One region of the Oceanobacillus sp. HCA-5259 genome, then DNA from elsewhere that is predicted to be linked to it. Evidence: predicted binding sites of a transcription regulator. Region 1 holds the regulator's gene; the other holds the start of a gene.

Region 1 (4,220 bases):
CCTCGCTTTCTCTCCACCACTTAACTGATCGACCGTTTTTAAAACGTCATCTCCACTAAATAAGAAATTGCCTAGTACCGTGCGGATATCTTTTTCCATTACAAGCGGGTATTCATCCCATAATTCCTGCAGGACTGTTTTATTGGAGGAAAGATTCGCCTGTTCCTGATCATAGTAGCCGATTTTCACATTTGTCCCCAGTTCAAAGGACCCGTTCGTTGCCTGGAGCTTGCCGATAAGAATCTTAAGTAAACTCGTTTTACCAACCCCGTTCGGTCCAATAAGGACAACCCGTTCGCCGCGGGTGAGGCGGAGGTTTGCTTGCTTGAAGGTATATTCATCTTCATCCGGATAGCGGAGGGAAAGGTCTTCTATTTTCAAGACATCATTTCCACTTCTTCTTTCTATATCGAAAGAGAAGGACATAGAAGCCTCGTCTCCAAGCGGTCTGTTCACCCGTTCCATTCGTTCAAGCTGTTTCCGTCTGCTTTGCGCCCGTTTCGTAGTAGAGGCACGGGCGATATTACGTTGGACGAAATCTTCCATCCGTTTAATTTCTGTTTGCTGCTTTTCAAATTCTTTCCGTTCCCGTTCGTAGTCGGCTGCTTTTTGTTCGAGAAATTTACTATATGTCCCGTGATATTTCTTCGTCTCATGTCTTGAAATTTCATAGACGAGGGATACGGTTTTATCAAGGAAGTAGCGATCATGGGAAACAATGACAACTGCTCCTGGATACCCGCTTAAATAGGATTCGAGCCAGCCTAATGTTTCAATATCTAAATGGTTGGTCGGTTCATCAAGAAGCAGGAGTTGTGGCTTTTGCAGGAGCAGCTTGCCGAGAGCGAGCCTTGTTTTTTGGCCGCCACTAAGTTCACTAATCATTGTATGGTAATCATAGTCCTGGAAATTGAGTCCATTCAATACTGCCTTAATCTCAGCTTCATACGTATAGCCGCCACCGGTCTCGTAAGCGTGCTGCAGGCGATCATACTCTGATAGTAAACTTTGATATTCATCATTTGAAAGCTTCTCAGTATCTTGCAATTTCTCTTCTATCTTCCGTAAATTCTCTTCTTGTTGTTTTAAATGGTCGAATACGGTGACAAGCTCATTCCAGATTGTCTTGCCGGATTTTAATTCCATATGTTGTGAAAGGTAGCCGATAGTAAGTTCTTTCGGCTTAATAAGTTCCCCGGTATCATAAGAAAGTTCGCCGGCCATTATTTTTAATAAAGTAGATTTCCCAGCCCCGTTTCTCCCAACAATTGCTATTCGATCAAGATCTTTAATTTCAAGTTTTACATTTGATAAAATGGTTTCCGAACCAAAGGATTTCGAAAGTCCATTCATTTGCATTAAAATCATACATTCACCCCATTATATGTATTGTAACGCAAAAAGCAGAAGAAGGAAATTATATGTGAAAATAATCACGACATTTCGCTCGTTTTCTGGTAGAATAGACATAAGTATAACTATTATTATCGTTATTAATGAAATGAGGAACAGATATGAGACAAAACAAAATACCACAAGCAACAGCAAAGCGGCTTCCGTTATATTATCGCTATTTAAATAATCTGAATCGACAAGGGAAAAAACGGGTTTCTTCAAAGGAACTATCAGAAGCAATCAAAGTTGACTCCGCTACAATCCGTCGTGACTTTTCATACTTCGGCGCTTTAGGAAAGAAAGGTTACGGCTATAATGTCGAATACTTGCTCGGATTTTTCCGCAGTACACTCGACCAACATGAAACGACAGAGGTTGCTTTAATCGGTGTCGGTAATCTAGGTACCGCCTTTTTAAATTATAACTTTACGAAAAATAATAATATCCAAATCAAAATGGCCTTCGATAGTGATGAAGAGAAAATCGGTCAAATTGTCGGGGGTGTTCCAGTTTACGGGATAGATGAAATGATGGAGAGAATTGAGGGAATCTCTGTCGCGATCCTCACTGTACCTGTATCGGAAGCTGATGTTATTACAGAAAAATTAGTTAAAGCAGGGATTGAAGGAATCTTGAACTTCACACCTGTTCGTATTACAGTACCGGAAGATGTGCGCGTTCATCATATCGATTTAGCGGTTGAACTACAGGCACTTGTTTACTTTTTGAAGCATTATCCATTGCAATCAAAATAGAGCACACATAAAGTGAAACTTTATTCAGTGGGGAATTCCTTACCTCCCACTGAATGTTAGTTGAACAGAATCAGGTATTTACGGACTGTTTATCCCCTTTACATATTGGGCTTCCCTCATGTTTAGAGGTAGGGGTATTACAGACCGTTAATACGTGATAAAGAAACAAGAAAGATAGTGAAACGGGAGAAAATAGTAGGGGCGTGGGAAAACGTGTTGAATCGTAAAATATGGACAGGAGTATTGCTTTTACTCTCCTGTCTGTTTTTAGCAGCTTGCTCGAATAATACAGAGGAGAAAGAAACGGAATCAGAGCAAGAGGTTGAAGCAGGGGAGGATGTATTTTTTGCTGTCCTTGAGGATAATGTTGAAGCGTTGATGGCAAAGGACTTGGACGGTTATATGGAGACAATTCACGGGGAATCTCCTGCTTATGAATCAACAAAGGAGACGATCACTGAGTTCTTTGAGTATTCATTGGATATCGAGTTGGCAGATCTTGAGATGAAAGAACAATCTGAGGATGAAGCTGTCGTCCACTATACACAACGTACGATTGAAAAAGATTCAGGCGACTTCGAGAACAACGAAACAAGAGGAGAACATATTCTTCGTCCAGACGACGGTAAATGGAAAATTTATGAGTCGGAAATCTTCGAAGTCAATCCACTGCCTGAGGAAAGAGAAGAGGTTGAGATGACTGGAGATTATGTGGAAGTAATTTCTAGTCTTCCTACTCCTTTTGATGAGGAAGAATGGATGCTTGCCGGTTATGATGAAGCGGAAGGGGAAGCAACCGCTGAATACATTCCGGTTGCGGAAACCTTAGGGAATTACAGTGCAATCATCACCTATGATTATTATGAAGATGGTAATGAACGAAGCGGGCTTGCGAATTTCATTGATGTGCTGGAGCTAAGCTTACAAGATATGACAACAGGAGAATTTGATTTTGAACGTCTCTATGCAACGGAAAGTGAAGTCATGTACCAATTCCGTGTAGATGGGGATGCAAAAGAACCAAATCAAGAAGAAATCGGCCGCATTTTCGTTAAAGATGAGGACTTATATCTTGTACGCTATACGGTAATGGAAGAAACGATTGAAGATACGGATGAAATCATTACGATGTTAAATGAAATATAATAAAAAAGCGGGAGATGACGTTTGAATAGTCCGTCAGGATCCCGCTTTTTTTCATACCCAGCTCAACAAAATTGTCTGCAACTGTTCAAGCTGATCAATCATTTTTTGGATTTCTTCTGGTGTTAAGTTATACTGCTTATAAACAACGTAAGAGTTCATCCCTGCATGGACGATAATCGGAACGATAATCCGTTTTGTTTTTACATAAAGGAAAGCAAATACGAGTCCCATTGCTGTATACATAAGAAGATGGGAAAAGTCTACATGAAAAGCAGCAAAGACGAGTGCTGATAGTATAGCGGCGAAAAAGAAGTTCATGCGCTTATAGAGACTACCGAAAATAATCTTTCTAAAAATGATCTCTTCAAGGATTGGCGCAATAATTGCTGGAATCAAAATGAAGAGCATATTTGCCCGGGCATATTCCATAATCCCCATTGTGTTCTCCGATCCTGCTGGGATGCCGAAAATAAAGATTTCAATCATTGCTGCAATTGTTTGAGCAAAGAAGGCTAGAAACACCCCAAATATGGACCAAAGGATAACGGAAGAAACGGGGGAAGCATCCCGGTGTGCTGGCATTTTCATGTCTGGCCTCATTAGCCATAACGTAACGAGCAGTCCAGCAGTAAAACTAAAAATCGACCAATAAATCATATTTTGTGAATAACTTTCGGGGAAATATAATTCCATATACAACGCTACCGGAAGGGCGGAAAACTGCATAACCAAATACGTCACAATCACATACCAATATCTTTTCGGCAAACCCAACGACTCCTTCTATATAAAGTGAAACTTCATTCAGTGGGCGTTCTTTACCCCCTGAATGTTGGTTGAACAGAATCAGGGATTTACGGACTGTTTATCCCCCACCTTCACATATCGGGTTTCCCTCATGTTTAGAAGTGGGGCTATTACAGA
Region 2 (4,220 bases), on a different contig from region 1:
CACTTTTCAAAAGCCCATTCATTCCAAATATTATTATTGTTTTCTAAAAGGTAACGGATATTCGTATCCCCTTTAATAAACCAAAGCAGCTCAGAAGCAATCAGATTAAAGTTTACTTTCTTCGTTGTAAGTAATGGAAAGCCTTCACTTAAATCAAAGCGCATTTGGTGACCGAAAACAGAGTATGTACCTGTTCCCGTCCGGTCCGCTTTCTTATTTCCATTTTCTAAAATTAAACGGCATAAATCCAGATATGCCTGTTCTCCTTGTACCATGTCGATACCCTCCCATTGTTAATATTCCCCTTCTTTCTCCCATCTATTTATCTGTTCCCCACTCTTTATGAAACTGATCTAGAAATAAAAGCATCCAGCGATGGCGTTCCATTGCAATCTGTTTTGCGTAAGAAGTATGGAGCTTATCTTTTATTTTCAATAATTTATCATAAAAATGTTGGATGGAAGTATGCGGATTACCCTGTTTATAGATCAATTGATTGTTCGCTCCACCATACTGGAAAGTCCGTGCAATCCCAATTGCTCCGATAGCGTCCAGCCGGTCAGCATCTTGTACAATCTTCCCAGTCCAAGTAGCAGGTGTTTTTCCCTCTTTAAAAGAAATAGTTGAAATAACATGATTGATATCATGTTTCGCTTGATTATGGATGGAGATATGATCTAAAAATATATTCATTTCATTAATCGCTTGGTCTGGGTCTGAGAAGAGTTTACGGTCCCCAACATCATGAAGCCATCCGGCAGCCTCACATAAGAAAGGGTCACGGCCTTCTTCTTTTGCGATTTTCTTTGCCATTAAAGCAACACGTCGCATATGTTCATAATCATGTCCTGTTGGATCATTATGGAATAACTGATATGTAAATTCACGAATTTCGTTTAATTGCTGCTGTTGGATTTCGTCCATCCTCTACCCCCTTTTTTCTATATTACTTTATTTTGTATAGGAATGCATTTGATTCATTCGTTTTTCCGACAAACTAATATTTAAAAAGATTCAGAAAAAAATACTGTAAATTTCTTGACTAGTCTAATTAAATGAGTTATCATAGGTTCAACAAAGCAGAAGTACGGATTCATTAAACACAAGACAGCTTCCAAAGAAGTGGGTGTAATTGTAATCCTACTCTCTAGAAAGCTGTCTCTTTTAATGTTTTTTGGCCTCTACTTTGTATTATAACCACGTTTTACGTGAAAGGTTTTAGGAGGAGTTTACATGCAAAACGGAGTAGTAAAATGGTTCAACGCAGAAAAAGGGTTTGGATTTATTCAGCTGGAAGAAGGAAATGACGTCTTCGTACATTATTCAGCAATCCAAGAAGAAGGTTTCAAAACGTTAGAGGAAGGTCAAGAAGTTTCCTTTGAAATCGTTGAAGGCGAACGCGGCCCGCAAGCAGCTAACGTAACAAAATTATAAAAAATTCCTAAGCAGTATTCGTAACAGAATACTGCTTTTTTTGTTTTCCGGAATCCTGAAAATCCTCAGGATTCTTTTTTACCCTCCCTTTTTAGACTTTTCTAAATTCGAGTAGTCTTTTAGCTAAACTTCACACAACGTTCAAATACTTTTATAACTAAAAGGTTAGTAAAATCGTTATTTCAAAGAGTATGCGAAGTATTGAACATATTGTGAAAAGTATCTGGAAGGGATAAATTCTATTTTCATTTTGTGTATGATGAAAATAGCAGCACATCAAACTTCTAGGAGGGGTGAAGGAATGAATACTGAAAAGAGAAAGCAGTTGAAATCCAGTCCAGAAAGTGAACCAAATCTAAAAGGAACGCTTATCTCCGTTTCTGTTTTAGGAGTTGTTATCTTAGTAACTTGGTTTGGAGTATTGATGCTATACCTTTCCAGATAAAAAAAGGGAGTGATACAGATGCATTTACACAAGTATGAAAAGTATTGGCTTGGGCTTGGGATAATTGGCCTTATCGCATTCTTATTAATTTTAGGTTTCGGAGCCTTTTATCTAGGGACACACCCACAAAGCCATGGTGAGTTGATTGATCCTGAAAATTTGGAGATGAATGAAGCTTTCCATGAAGAAAATCTTGGCTTGACCAAGGTCGATGAAGGCAGATACGTGTTAAATGTGGTTGCCTCTGCTTTCAATTATAATCTCGGTACAGATGAATCAGGCGCACCGATAAGTCATATCGAAATACCTGCTGGTTCGAAAGTGCTCGTCCAGGCTACGAGTCCAGATGTCGTTCACGGTCTAAATTTCGCTGGAACGAATATCAACATGATGGTTGAGCCCGGTTATGTAAGTGCTTTGGAAGTACAGCTTGATAACCCAGGAGAATACACACTCGTATGTAATGAGTACTGTGGTGTCGGTCATCATATGATGTTTGGGACAATGGAGGTCGTTGAGTAATGGAAACAGCAACAGCACCAGCTAAACAATCTAACGTTTTCCGTAATAAAGGAACAATGGAGCTTCGTTTATCGAAAAATGAACGCAGACTTGTCATGTCCTATATGTATGTCGCATTTATTTCCTTATTTATTGGTGGATTAATGGGATTATTACAAGTACTTGTCCGTTCCGGTAACTTTGAATTGCCTTGGGGAATTAATTATTACACGATCCTAACTGTTCATGGCGTTATTCTAGGCCTAGTACTTACAACTTTTTTCATTATTGGTTTCCAAAATGCCCTAATGGGTAAAACAGTAGGATATTCTAAGAAACAATTGAACTGGGCGTGGATTGGCTTTGCCGTCATGACAATTGGTATGGTTATAGCTGCAATCACCATCTTAGTAGGTAAAGCTAACGTACTTTATACCTTCTATGCTCCACTGCAAGCGCATCCTGCATTTTATACCGGGATCACACTTGTAGTTGTCGGCAGTTGGATTAACGCATTCGTCAATTTCCGTCAGTTCTATTTGTGGAAGAAAAAACATCCAGATGAAAAATCACCACTGCTTGCCTTTATGGTTGTCATTAATATGCTTATGTGGTTGATTGCAACACTTGGAGTTGCTACAGCAATGCTCGTTCAATTTATACCTTGGTCACTTGGTTATAAGAACACAATTAATGTATTACTAAGCCGTACCTTATTCTGGTATTTCGGTCACCCGCTTGTTTATTTTTGGTTATTGCCGGCATATATGGCTTGGTATGCAATTATTCCGAAGATTATCGGAGGGAAAATTTTCAGTGATACACTAGCAAGATTTTCATTTATTCTATTCTTGTTCTTCTCTATCCCAGTTGGTCTGCACCATCAGCTGACAGAACCAGGACTGGACTCAACATGGAAGTTTATTCAAGTCATCTTGACATTTATGGTTGTCATCCCAAGCTTGATGACTGCCTTCTCCATGTTTGCGACGTTTGAAATTACGGGTCGTAAAAAAGGATACGGGGGATTGTTCGGCTGGCTCAAACATTTGCCATGGAGTGATGTAAGATTCCTCGCACCATTTATCGGAATGCTCGCATTTATCCCAGGTGGAGCCGGTGGAATTGTTAATGCTTCTTATCAAATAAACACACTTGTTCATAATACGATTTGGGTTACAGGACATTTCCATTTAACAGCAGCAACGACAGTAGTGTTAACATTTTTCGGGATTGCTTATTGGCTCATCCCCCACTTGACGGGACGTAAGTTAACAAAATCAGTGAACCGTCTCGGAATTATTCAAACGATTCTTTGGACAGTCGGAATGCTGATTATGTCAATATCTATGCATATCCAAGGTTTAATTGGTGGACCGCGTCGTTCCGCCTACTCCGATTACGGGGGGACGGCACAGGCTACAGAATGGGGAGCTTATCAGATGGCTCAAGCAGTCGGTGGTACGATTCTTTTCATTGCGATCGTATTAATGGTATACATTTTCGTTAAAATGATTTTCTTCTCTCCAAAAGGTGAAGAAGAATTCCCGATTGCTCAGGAAGAAGACAATGCAGAACCAACGCCAAGATGGACAGAGAACTGGAAGTTGTGGATTGCCATTACGCTTGTATTGATTCTCTTTGCATATACAGTTCCGATAATGGATGTCATTCAAAATGCACCTCCAGGATCAGCACCATTCGATTGGCCAATTGGAAATAGCTAATCAACATAAGAGGACAAAGATTCATTAAACGAATCTTTGTCCTTTTTTGCAGCTCTAGTAATAATTCCGAGTTATGCTTGACTTTTCGTTCATAATTTAATACAACGCTCGTG

What was found. The regulator Rex, encoded in region 1, represses fermentation and respiration genes when NADH is low (regulators of the CRP and FNR family bind a similar motif). The targets are predictions, from matches to a motif close to TTGTGAAATATTTCACAA.
Region 2: WKU33_RS04575 (cytochrome c oxidase subunit 2A) is a predicted target of Rex. The motif match lies at 1,626-1,643, and genes of this name have one in related genera.

Annotation. Positions count from the first base shown of each region.
Region 1 is NZ_JBBKBV010000041.1:7,840-12,059, forward strand. Features, by position in the region: gene WKU33_RS16460 (ABC-F family ATP-binding cassette domain-containing protein) at 1-1,368, opposite strand, end outside; gene WKU33_RS16465 (redox-sensing transcriptional repressor Rex) at 1,515-2,150, shown strand; gene WKU33_RS16470 (hypothetical protein) at 2,364-3,296, shown strand; gene WKU33_RS16475 (CPBP family intramembrane glutamic endopeptidase) at 3,348-4,064, opposite strand.
Region 2 is NZ_JBBKBV010000005.1:37,123-41,342, forward strand. Features, by position in the region: gene WKU33_RS04560 (thymidylate synthase) at 1-275, opposite strand, end outside; gene WKU33_RS04565 (HD domain-containing protein) at 319-924, opposite strand; gene WKU33_RS04570 (cold-shock protein) at 1,234-1,434, shown strand; gene WKU33_RS04575 (cytochrome c oxidase subunit 2A) at 1,736-1,879, shown strand; gene WKU33_RS04580 (cytochrome B5) at 1,898-2,401, shown strand; gene WKU33_RS04585 (b(o/a)3-type cytochrome-c oxidase subunit 1) at 2,458-4,107, shown strand.